4 regions of the Paenibacillus wynnii genome follow, and region 3 is predicted to be linked to each of the others. Evidence: predicted binding sites of a transcription regulator. Region 3 holds the regulator's gene; each other region holds the start of a gene.

Region 1 (3,188 bases), on a different contig from region 3:
TTGATTGCGGTTCCACCCAAATCCACGCCAACGTAGATATTTTCAGACATGTAACAAGCCACCTTTTTCTATGCTAAAATAGTTAATCCTACGTTCCCACTATAATAGAAGCCCACCCTGCGGTCAAGGAAAGGCGACACACCCGGACAAGCATTATTTAATAAGTTTTTGGAAGAGTAAACAGGCTCGGCTCCGCACAGAAAAAACTCCCCTGCCCGACAGGCAAGGAAGTCCATAAAGTCTAAAAACCAATCTATTCCGACAAAATACGTTTTTGTCCCTCTAAAGCGCGGATCGGAGCGATATTTTGCGTAAACTCCAAGGTGCCCATGTAACGTCCTTCCGCATCACGAACTGCAAAGTAACGAATATAGATGAACTTATCTTTGATAGCGATCCAGAAATCCTCAGCATCCTTGCGTCCTGCCTTGAAATCCTCCAAAAGTTTCTCTACGACATGCACGCTTTGCGGCGGATGACAGTTCTGAACGGTACGGCCAATAACGGCTTTTGTCCGGGCAAAAATACGTTCTTTACCATGGGAGAAATAACGCACCACATCATTCTCATCAATAAACGTGAGGTCAACGGGTAAATGGTTCAGGACAGTCTCCAACTGATGAAGGGACAAAAGGCCTGTCTCAAAGCGGATAAAGCCTTGCGGAACCGTTCCAGCTTCTTCTTCCGTCTCCTTGGTTTCTACGGCACCTTCCGGCTCACCCGCACGCTCTGGAACCCACTCCTGATCCGGAGCTGTCAGGCAGAAACCAATCTCATCGCTCTCCCGTGCAATCTTAACCCATTCATCCTCAGTCAGCTTATCCAGCGCCATGGGCAGAAGAATATTCTCTTCCTTGAAAATCATCTCATTAACCTCAGTAATAATAAGTGCCAGAGCTTCACCAATCTCTGTTTTGTTACCTTGATAATCACTTAACGTCGTCTTGGCGGACTTAATCATATTCCGAATACCGTCATCCACGCCCCACATGACCTTGGTAGGTCCATAGATGCCGTACTTTTCGAGGTAAGGAAATACCAGATTTTCTTTCCGGCTATAATGTTTATCGAGGTCCAGCAACAGACTCAAGTCTTCTAACAGCTTGAAAATAATTTCTTCGCTGTCGTTCTTCTGGAACTTATCGGCATGCAGCGCCAGACGGAAATTCACGAGACGTTCGATCTCACGGTTCTCCAGCTTGAAGGTGTGCACCGGGTGACCTGGCTGCTCCTCCGGCTTGGACGAGCGGTGAATCTCCTCAATTGAGCCTTTGAAAATCGCTGTATGCACCGAGCACAAACGCTGTACCTCAGAGACAGGAATGCCTTCCTCTGTCATTAGAGAGTGCTCCATCGCAGAAATTTCAGCCACAGTTACGTCCCCTACCGCTTCTGCAAAACGAGCCTTTACTTCATCCACACTTTTGCCTGCATGCAGCTCCTTAATAATCTCTCTGAGCATAGCTTGCCGGCGGTTTTGTTCCGGTACATCTACTTCACGGTTGTTTATCAGTTCGCTCATTTTATGTCTCTCCTTTTATATATATCAGATCATCTATTCAACAACTTCAAAGCCGTAACTCTGAAACGTTAGCTTAACGGTGTCCATGTTCATTTTTTTAAGCTTGATGCCATTAGACAAGGTCATGAAGCGCCCAGCAGTCTGCAGCATACCCGGTTTGGCGATATCTCGGAATCCTAGCTCTACCATAATGTCGAGCGCTTCTGGATGCCTGCTTACCAGTTCCAAAATGGTCTCTTCCAGCTTCAGCACTTTTTCCATTAGCTTCACTCCTTTGTCATGAGAACTATTCTCAATCTCAGATTATCATAGGCAAAATAGGGGGATTGTGATTCTAGTCACTAACTCAAAAATGATGCACAAAAAAGACTGCCCCTTCGCCTTAATGGCTTGGTAGACAGTCTTTGTTCAAATCATATCACATGCAGCTTGTTATTTATCGAGTGATTCGCTCCAGTCATGTACCATCGTGCCTTCAAGATACTTCTCGGCATCCATGGCTGCCATACAGCCTGTTCCCGCTGCAGATATGGCCTGACGGTAACGGGTATCCTGTACATCTCCGCAAGCGAATACACCCGGAATATTGGTCTCTGTCGTACCAGGGTTTACTACAAGATAACCGTTGGCATCCGTTGTTAGCTGTCCGCCAAGGAAAGACGTGTTAGGCGTATGACCGATAGCGACAAAGACTCCGTCCGCCTCAACAAGCTCTTCCGTTCCTGTCTCATTGTTGCGTACTTTAAGACCATTTACACCAGTATCCCCTACGGAAACCTCAAGCGGTGTGCGGTTAAGCGCCCAAACCACCTTGCTGTTATCGCGCGCACGGTCCTGCATGATTTTGGAGGCACGCAGTTCCGGACGTCGGTGCACCAAGGTAACGCTGGAAGCAAACCGCGTAAGGAAGCTGGCTTCCTCCATGGCAGAGTCTCCTCCACCCACTACGATAATCTTTTTATTACGGAAGAAAAAACCGTCACAGGTAGCACAAGTGCTGACTCCGCGGCCCACATTCTCTTGTTCTCCTGGAATTCCGAGGTATCTAGCGGAAGCGCCTGTCGAGATAATAACAGACTCCGCCTCTAATACTCCTAATCCATCTACAGTTACTTTAAACGGCCGCCCAGAGAAATCCACGGAGTCCACCCAACCATTCTTGAACTCGGCACCGAATCGTTCCGCCTGCTTGCGCATGTTATCCATGAGATCAGGACCTAGAATTCCTTCAGGAAAGCCTGGGAAATTCTCTACTTCAGTCGTAGTTGTCAGTTGTCCTCCTGGCTCCAAACCTTCAATCACCAGCGGACTCAAGTTGGCACGGGCCAAATAAATGGCTGCCGTCAGCCCGGCAGGACCTGTTCCGATTACAATTGTTTTGTACATAGCAGTGCCTCCTCACATGGGTTTTATATATTTTCAGTAAAAGGCGGAAAACTGTCGGTCATGCTTGCTTTAACGTCGCATTCATCCTCAATACGCCGCACGTAGCGGCTTACCATGGAAGGCGATACTCCATAACGCTGTGCCACTTCACGGTAAGTTACCGGTCGATTATGCAGCTTTGCAGTTAAATACTCCAAGGCAGCACACCAACCATCCACATGACGGAAAAAAGGAACATCCGGATATAGATTGCCCACAAATTGCTTCCATAGTAATTCTG
Region 2 (3,188 bases), 250 kb from region 3:
CCTTCTTGTGACAGGCTCGCTCTTGTCGGCTTGCGGCGGGAACAACAATGCAGCGGAGAATAAGAAAGGTAATAATGCACCGGCGGTGACTAACACGGCTACCGATGCACCAACCAATGCTCCGGCAGAGGATGATATTACGAATAGGAAAGTGACGATTAAGGTCCACTATCCTACACCTGACTTGACTGAAATTAGAACACAGGAAGACGACAAGATCAAACGATTCCAGGCAGAATATCCGAACGTTGAGATTGTAAAAGATGACTGGCAGTACAATGTAAGTGAAATCGGTGTGAAGATGGCTGCAAACGAAGCGCCTACTTTCTTCAATACTTATGCAACAGAAGCCAAATTTCTAGTAGAAAGAGGCTGGGTTGCCGATGTAACGGATCTGTGGAATAAATATGAATTCAAGGATCAAATCAACCCTGTTCTGCAAAATCAATTCATCATTGACGGTAAGGTTTTCGGTGTAACACAAAAGGGTTATGTTACGACAACGATGATTAATAAGAAAATGCTCGATGACAAAGGTGTTGCTGTTCCTTCCATGGACTGGACTTGGGAAGATATGCTGAATACAGCCAAAGGCGTAGCTGATCCCAAGAAGGGGATTTCGGGTATCGCTCCAATGGGTAAAGGCAACGAAGCCGGCTGGAACTGGACTAACTTCTTGTTTGAAGCCGGTGGTGAAATCCAGAAGATTGAAGGAGACAAAGTGGTTGCAACCTTTAACTCTGAAGCAGGTGTTAAAGCATTAGATTTCTACAAAAAGCTGAGATGGGAAGCTAATGCTATTCCTCAGGACTGGGCACTGGGTTGGGGCGACGCGGTTGGCGCCTTCCAGCAAGGACGTACTGCAATGGTTATAGCAGGTTCTGACGGCGTTATCGAGCAGGCGTTGAATCAAGGTGGATTGAAGCCTGAAGATGTGCTGACTTATCCGATGCCTGCGGCTGAAAAGGGCGGTAAGCATACAGGTGTACTCGGTGGGGACTATCTTGTTATCAATCCAAATGCAACCAAAGACGAACAAGAGATGGCTTTCCGTTATATTACTTTCGATTATTTCTCTGATAAAGGATTGGAAGCTCTGGATGCCACTCTTCAACAACGTACAACGGACGGCAAATACTTCATACCACCGCTTCTTGACTACTACTCAGCGGATTCCGAGTTTGGTAAGAAAACTAAAGCGGTTTACGACAAGTTCGATAATGTATACCAATATAGTCCTGACATTATGGCTCTGCTCGACGGCAAGCCTGAAGCGCAATATAACACTCAGGACTACTATGCTACGATGTCTAATGAAATTCAGGAGCTGTTCTCCAAAAAAGGTACAGATTCTAAAACACAGTTAGATAACGCCGCTAAAATTGTACAAGAGAAATTCTTTGATACCATTAAAGTTCAGTAGTTGATAAGAGCATGATGAATACCAGAAACCGACTCTGATATGGAGTCGGTTTTGGTATGTTTTGGGCTGATAATAGAAAGCCCTTATAATTATGATAGGCAAAAACCCAAGGAATAATAGAAGGAGTTTTTCTAAAGAATAAATTAAGCTCACTAAATCAATGGGCTTATATTGTTATCATCTTTTCCCTAAAAAGCAACAATAACAGACAGGGCTAACCTCACAAAGTGAAGTTTAATGGCTAATTTATTTATAAAAAATGTCAATAGATACTTATTATGATCGAATGTAAGCGCTTTGAAAACAAATCAAAAAAAATTTATAGTATGTGAAAGATTTCACTATGCATATGGAGAATGATGTGGTAAGATAAATCCGTAGAGAAAAACAACTTTAAAAATTGATAGGAGGACGAGGGAGATGGCAGTAAAAAATGAAGTAGCCGCCCAAGTTAAACAACCTACCGCTGAAGAATATATTCAGACGGTAGTTGACAAAGCTAAGAAAGCATTAGAGGAGTTCATGTTGCTCGACCAAGAGCAAGTGAACAAGATCGTGCAAGCCATGGCATTGGCTGGTCTCGATAAACACATGCATTTGGCGAAAATGGCTATCGAAGAAACGGGTCGCGGAGTATATGAAGACAAAATCATCAAGAACATCTTCGCAACAGAGTATATCTACAACAACATCAAAAATGATAAAACAGTAGGCATCATTGAAGACAACAAATACGACAACTTCCAAAAGATCGCAGAACCTGTCGGAATCGTTATGGGTATTACTCCAGTTACTAACCCTACGTCAACTACAATGTTCAAAGCGTTGATTTCCATTAAGACACGTAACCCAATTATATTCGGTTTCCACCCTTCAGCACAAGAGTGCAGCCGTGAAGCTGCAAGAATCCTTGCTGAAGCTGCTGTAAAAGCAGGCGCTCCTGAGAACTGTATCCAATGGATCGAAGCTCCAACTATGGACAAAACAAATGCATTGATGAACAACAATGATGTTGCTTTGATTTTGGCAACTGGTGGTTCTGCAATGGTTAAAGCGGCTTACAGCTGCGGTAAACCTGCACTTGGCGTTGGACCTGGTAACGTTCCTTGCTTCATTGAGAAGAGTGCTGATCTGGATCAAGCAGTAACTGACCTTATTCTTTCTAAATCTTTCGATAATGGTATGATTTGTGCTTCTGAACAAGCAGTTATCATTGAAGAGCCAATCTTCGACCAAGTGAAGAAGAAAATGATCGCTAACGGTTGTTACTTCGTGAATAAAGAAGAAGCTGCAAAACTGACTGCTGGCGCAATGAATGTTGAAAAATGCGCAGTAAACCCTGCGATTGTTGGACAATCTGCAGTGAAGATCGCTGAAATGTGCGGTATTCAAGTTCCTGCTGGAACTAAAATTCTGGTTGCTGAACTCGAAGGCGTAGGAACTAAATTCCCACTGTCTGCTGAGAAATTAAGCCCAGTACTTGCTTGCTACAAAGTGAAAAATGCTGATCAAGGGATTGCACGTGCAGCTGAAATCGTTGAATTCGGCGGCATGGGACACAGTTCCGCGATTCATTCCTATAATGAAGAAGTTATCCTTAAATTCTCGCACCGTCTGCAAACAGGACGTATTATCGTGAACTCACCTTCTACTCATGGTGCAATTGGCGATCTTTATAACACTAATATCCCTTCACTTACATTGGGCTGTGGTTCTTACGGACGCAACTCGGTATCTCAGAACGTTACTGCCATTAACTTGATCA
Region 3 (3,188 bases):
TCATCCCGGTTCTTTCCCGTTAGGACCCAATAGATAGAATTTTCATCCCAGACGGATTTCTGCGCCTTTGTGATTTCAATCAATCCGGCCCTACTTTTAGCTGCCGCTTTGGCGGCACTGCGCTCATTCCATTGATCTTTCATAATATAGCCATAGAACTGGCTTAATCCGAACAGAAGGAGCAGAGTCACGCCTAACCCCAGCAAGAGCCATTTTCTCCTTTTCTTCAAAGTACAGCTCCCTTTCCTATAACATTCAGACGTTCATAATTACCGTTGTAGAAGGTTCTCAAAAGACTCTTGAGCTTTGTGGCGGATCATCTCTTCATCCATTGTCAGGCATTTCCCGTGCTTAACAACCTGCTGACCGTTAATCCATACATGCTCAACATCCTTCGCACTTGCCGAATAGACCGCATGAGAGAGCAGATCAGAATGTGGAAGCAAGTGAGGTTGGTCAATATCAATAGCGATAAAGTCAGCCTTCATTCCAGGTGCAAGACGTCCTACATTGTTCAAAAAGATAGATTTAGCTCCATACTCCGTAGCCATACGCATGGCTTCCGGTGCCGGAATGGCCGTTGGATCTCCGCTTATCCCTTTATGAATCAGCGCCGCAAGACGCATTTCTTCAAACATATCCAGGTTGTTATTGCTCGCAGCTCCATCCGTTCCAAGGGACACTGGCACTCCCGCCCGCAGTAAATCGGTTACACGCGCTATTCCGCTGGCTAGTTTCAGGTTACTGCCTGGATTATGGGAAACGCCAACCTGATGACGAGCCAAAATTTCAATTTCCTCATCGTTCAAATGAACACCATGTGCTACAAGCGAAGGGCGGGTGAACATACCCAGCTTCTCCAAATGTGCGACCGGTCGAAGGCCGTAATCGGCTTCATTCTGTTCAACCTCACGACGTGTCTCAGACATATGAGTATGCATCGGAAGATCCAAATCATGAGCCGCCTGAACGAACTTAACAAAAAAATCAGGTGGACATGTGTAAGGTGCATGTGGGGAGATCATAGTTGTAATTCTTCCATCCGCCTTGCCATGCCAGTTCCGGGCAAATTCAATCGCTTCTGCAAGCTTATGATTCTGCATTTCTTCAGAACAAAAGCCGATTACTCCGCGCATTAGAACAGAACGAATTCCGGATAACTCCACTACTTCGGCGACCCGATCCATATGATCATACATATCCAGGAAGGTAGTTGTTCCGCCCTTGAGCATTTCTAATACGGAGAGTGAAGTTCCCCAGTATACATCCTGCCCGGTGAACTTTTCTTCCATAGGCCACATTTTTTCCTGAAGCCATACCTGAAGGGCAAGATCATCACCATATCCGCGAAGTAGCGACATCGCCGCATGACCATGTGTGTTAACCAAACCCGGCATGAACAACAATCGGCTGCCGTCTACAATCTCAACTCCGCTTTCGAAAGGAGGTTCCACTTCACCTATGTAAGTGATCAGATCATTTTCGATGGTCATATAACCGGTAAGGACAGGCTTATCAGAACCAGGTATTACATATCTACCGTTCTTTATTGTCCATTTATTGCTTTTCATGTTCGCTTTCTTCCTTTCCATCCTGCAAATAATAAGCAAGACTTTGCAAATCGGTTGTGAAATCAGCTGCATGAATGCGGATATTAGAAGGAGTCTTCAGAATAACCGGTGCAAAGTTCAGAATTGCCTCTATACCTGATTCAACCAAAGTGTCTGCTACGTTCTGTGCCTCAAACTCCGGTACAGTAATAATAGCAATTCGGATGCCCTGTTCACGGATTGTACTGCCCAGTTCTTCCATTGGTTGAACAACAAGTGAGTTAATTTTTTGGCCAACTTTCGGCTTATATGAATCAAAGATAGCTGTTATCTTCATTGTATCTTGTAAGTAGGCATTGTAATTAGACAAAGCATGCCCCAGATTTCCGGCACCAACAAGCGCTACGTTCAACGGCTGATCCAATTTTAGGATATGGCGGATTTTTTCAATGAGGTAAGGAACATCATAACCGATTCCTTTTCTTCCGAAATCACCGAAATAAGCCAGATCCTTGCGTATTTGTGCTGGATTTAGATCGAGCTTTTGTCCAAGCTCTTGAGAAGAAACTGTGGCAATTTCACGAGTGTGGAGTTCATTCAAGAAACGCAGGTACACAGGTAGTCTGCGTACGACAGCCTCCGATATTTTATCCGACTTCATATATTCTCCTCCTATAGGTGTTAACATTGTATCCAAAATAATTGAAAGTCAACTCAGAAAAGTGCAAAAAATCGGGCGTTTTAGGAGACGCCCCCCTCCTCTAACCATTCTGCAATACGCGGGACCATCTGATCTGTCAGCATATGCTCCATTTTGGGCCCCGGTAGAGAGTAAAGAAAATATTTTCCATAATAAGATTCGATTACTCGGGTATCATACACAATTACAATTCCCTTATCCTGTGCAGTCCTGACTAACCGCCCAAAACCCTGCTTGAACCGAATCACTGCTTGAGGCACTGACAGCTTCATAAAAGGATTCTTCTTCTGGGCCTGCAGGAGCTCCGATTTCGCTTCCGCCAGTGGATGGTTAGGCGGTTGGAAAGGAAGCCTTACAATGGCCAGACAGGTCAAAGCCTCGCCCGGAATGTCTACGCCCTCCCAGAAGCTACTGGTCCCCAAGAGGACCGAAGCATTGCTGTCCTGAAAGCGGCGAATAAGCTTGCTCCGGCTGCCTCCTTCAATCCCTTGACCTAGTACCGTTATCTCTTGTGAAGACAGAGCTTCTTTCAAGGGATCGTATACCTGACGAAGCATACGGTAGGATGTGAATAGCACCATCATTCTTCCTCGGGTCGTCACTGCCGCTTCGGCAAGCGATTGCACCAGCGTATCGACAAAGCGGGCATCTCCCACGCTGCCTTTCACACTTGGAAAATCTCTTGGAATCACAAGCAGCGCCTGTTCCCTGTAATGAAAGGGAGAAGGAAGAAGGGCGGTCATTAGCCGACCGTTCTCGGCAGCTTCATTTAACCCTAAATTATCAATCATAAACTGAAATGATTTATCAACAGACAATGTTGCCGAGGTAAGCACGATGCTTTTTTTCTTATCGAAGAAAAGCTCCTTTAATTGGGAACTGACATCGACGGGAACGGCATAGAGCTGTAAAGACTTGCTGCGGTAATTTCCATTTGC
Region 4 (3,188 bases), 270 kb from region 3:
CCAGACGCTGACCCCCGGTTACCTTAACAACCTTTACATCATACTTCAGTGAGACTTCAGCAATCTTCATCAAGTCTTCAGGTGTTGTAACCCCGCCATACATCCGCGGTACAACCGTAAAGGTGCCGTCCTTCTGAATATTCGCGCCCATCCGTTCATTAACAAAACGTGATTCTTTCTCATCTTCATAAGTGTCGGGGTAGATCATGCCTAGATAGTAGTTGACCGCCGGGCGGCATTTAGAGCAGCCTTCCTCTTGTTTCCAGCCCAGTACGTTCATCACTTCTTTAGTTGTTTTTAATCCTTTTGCTGTAATCTCAGCCACGATCTCATCACGGCTTAATGAAGTACAACTGCAAATCCCTTGTTTCGCGCCTTGCTGAAAGCTGTCACCAAGTACGAATTGAAGGATTTGTTCCACAACCGGTTTACAACCCCCGCAAGATCGCGTAGCTCCGGTGCAAGCTTTAATTTCGTCCACTGTTGTAAAACCATTTTCGGTTACAGCATCTACGATCGCCTTTTTGGTAACTCCGTTGCAGCCGCAGACGATTTCTTCATCTGACATGGCTTCTACGGACATCCCTTTCTTGGCTTCACCACCGCTGCAGCTGGTACCCATAACTTCTGCATAGATTTCATCCGTCATTTCTGACCCTTGCTTAACAAGCTTTTGCAGACTGGCTGATTCGGTCACATCCCCGAACAAGACCGCTCCGACGATGATGTTATTTTTGAGCAATATTTTCTTGTACGTTTTCTTCCAATCATCCTTGGCTGAGATCACTGTATGTTCAGAAGTTTCCATGAACTCACCGGCTGAGAATACATCCACACCGGATATTTTTAATTTCGTGGACATCACAGAGCCTTCATACGGCTTCGTGTCCACTCCACATAAGTGTTTAGCTAATACCATTCCCTGCTCGAAAAGCGGAGCAACCAATCCGTAACATACTCCGCGATGTTCCGTACATTCACCAACGGAATATACATTGTCCATCGAGGTTTGCAGATAATCATTAACAATGATTCCGCGGTTGAATGTAATGTTGCTGTCTTTGGCTACCGCTATATTCGGTTTGATTCCAACAGCCATTACAACGAAATCAGCTTCAAGTTCACTTCCATCACTGAACAGCAATCCATTTACCCGCTGAGTCCCTGTCAATTCAACCGTTTGTTTGCCCATGGCAAACTTCACACCTTGTCGTGTAAGTTCCGCCTGCAGCATCGAGGATGCGTTGCGATCAAGTTGACGCTCCATCAAATCTTCCATCAAATGAACAACCGTTACGTCCATTCCCAGGTTAACGAGACCTTTTGCAGCTTCAAGACCAAGCAACCCGCCGCCTATAACAGCAGCCTTCTTATACAGCTTGGCCGCTTCTAGCATAGCATCACAGTCTGCGATATCACGGAAGCCTACTACACCTTCTTTATCGCATCCAGGAACAGGTAGGATAAAGGAGTTAGAACCAGTTGCAATAATTACTTTATCGTAAGGAACCGCCATTCCGCTATCTGTTATAACCTGTTTATGGGTTTCATCAACGTGAGTTACGGTCATTCCAGTGTGTAAAGTAATGTTGTTGTCCTTATACCAATTTAGGTCATTCAAAATAATATCATCTACTGTTTTACTGCCTTCAAGAACGTATGACAGCATGATCCGGTTATAGTTAGGGTGGGGCTCACTTCCAAAGACGGTTATATCATAAGTACCGCCAAGCTTTAAAATCTGCTCGATGGTGCCTATACCTGCCATACCGTTGCCGACCAATACTAACTTTTCTCTCTTATCTGCCATTGTAAAATCCTCCTTAAAGCTTCTGTGTAAACTCTTATATCGGTATTATCGTTTAAAATTTGAAGGGTCATTGTGATTACAATCACAATAGGTGTGAATCTTTTCACAACATTTCGTGACAAAACATACTAAATTGTTGCTAAAACACAAATAGCCAGATTCCTTTGTGAATTTCGGAAATCTGGCATTCTATGATTATTTTTTAATGATTATCGTAAATTTAGAACAATCTCTACTTCATCCTGCGGACGGAGCTTCATATCCATACCGTTCTCCATTAGCAGTTTCCCATTTACCTTGACCTTCCAGACTTCATCCGTTAGAGGTGTATATTCATTAACCGTTAGGATACTTTTATTGTTCTCGGAGAGCTGCACCAATTCGCTGTTCTTCAATAAACTCCTAACAGAGGAATCCGCTATAAATGGCAGTACATACGAATGTGTCATCTCCGGGTGATCACTTGCCCCATTCAAAAATAAAACTACGGATTCAACGGAATCTATATTGCCCTTCGGCACAGCTATCAATTTAATATGATCTGTCCGATCTACGGCATGATCCCAATCCTCATAGTCGAGCGGCTCTTCACCGACCTGAAGTTCCCACTTCAACTCGGGATCTAGGGACACATCAGTTACCGAGATTATACTTTTCCCATCCTCTGCAAATACAACGATTCCGCTATTCCTTAGCAGCTCCCGCAGAGTAATGCCTTTCTTGTAGGCTCCGCTGAGTGGTTTGTCCGCACTTCCGTTGAATTCACTGTCTCCCGCAAAGAATGAAAGAAAAGGGCCGTTAGCAGCTGCCTCTGTATAACTGCCTTCCGCTTTTGAGTCTAAGATCGTAGAGCATCCGCCTGCTGACATTAAAATAATTAACCCTAGCAATCCGCGCAATATAAGCTTCGTGGACATTTGCCGCACCGCCTTATCCCGTCTGATGATTAATATCTACTACAAGGATAACGCAAGCAGGCCACCTTCTCAAATAAACCTTGCGGAGACCTGTCACAGGCTCAAAAAAGAGAGCCCCTGTTCGCAGGACTCTCTAAACTTGCTGTAATTACTGGTATCTAGGGAACAGGATATTATTCTCTAAATGAACATGCTCAAAAGTCATGCCTTCCAGCTCCTCGAGCCGCGCATAGGTCAAACGATAGGTTGTGCAAGCATGACCCGGTGGCGTGAAGTCATTGGTAATCAAGCGCATCTGTTTCAAAATATCACCTGCTGCATCATGCTCATCTTCCAGATCATGAAGAGCCTCACGAACTTCTGTCAAAGCCGATTCACTAGGGTTAGCAATATAGTTAAGAATCTTAGGAAATTCACTTTCTTCTTCTTTGGTTGTATGTTGAAGGAGTTCTTCCTTGAGT

The links. The regulator Rex, encoded in region 3, represses fermentation and respiration genes when NADH is low (regulators of the CRP and FNR family bind a similar motif). The targets are predictions, from matches to a motif close to TTGTGAAATATTTCACAA.
Region 1: PWYN_RS10815 (DUF1858 domain-containing protein) is a predicted target of Rex. The motif match lies at 1,849-1,866, and genes of this name have one in related genera.
Region 2: adhE (bifunctional acetaldehyde-CoA/alcohol dehydrogenase) is a predicted target of Rex. The motif match lies at 1,750-1,767, and genes of this name have one in related genera.
Region 4: nirB (nitrite reductase large subunit NirB) is a predicted target of Rex. The motif match lies at 1,902-1,919, and genes of this name have one in related genera.

What each region holds. Positions count from the first base shown of each region.
Region 1 is NZ_JQCR01000002.1:1,859,158-1,862,345, forward strand. Features, by position in the region: gene PWYN_RS10805 (ROK family glucokinase) at 1-50, opposite strand, end outside; gene PWYN_RS10810 (DUF438 domain-containing protein) at 254-1,522, opposite strand; gene PWYN_RS10815 (DUF1858 domain-containing protein) at 1,556-1,783, opposite strand; gene trxB (thioredoxin-disulfide reductase) at 1,955-2,908, opposite strand; gene PWYN_RS10825 (tetratricopeptide repeat protein) at 2,932-3,188, opposite strand, start outside.
Region 2 is NZ_JQCR01000003.1:2,079,097-2,082,284, reverse strand. Features, by position in the region: gene PWYN_RS25115 (ABC transporter substrate-binding protein) at 1-1,423, shown strand, start outside; gene adhE (bifunctional acetaldehyde-CoA/alcohol dehydrogenase) at 1,844-3,188, shown strand, end outside.
Region 3 is NZ_JQCR01000003.1:1,833,810-1,836,997, forward strand. Features, by position in the region: gene PWYN_RS23920 (cell wall elongation regulator TseB-like domain-containing protein) at 1-230, opposite strand, end outside; gene PWYN_RS23925 (amidohydrolase) at 270-1,571, opposite strand; gene PWYN_RS23930 (redox-sensing transcriptional repressor Rex) at 1,558-2,211, opposite strand; gene dinG (ATP-dependent DNA helicase DinG) at 2,292-3,188, opposite strand, start outside.
Region 4 is NZ_JQCR01000003.1:2,099,441-2,102,628, forward strand. Features, by position in the region: gene nirB (nitrite reductase large subunit NirB) at 1-1,810, opposite strand, end outside; gene PWYN_RS25190 (hypothetical protein) at 2,020-2,727, opposite strand; gene ric (iron-sulfur cluster repair di-iron protein) at 2,876-3,188, opposite strand, start outside.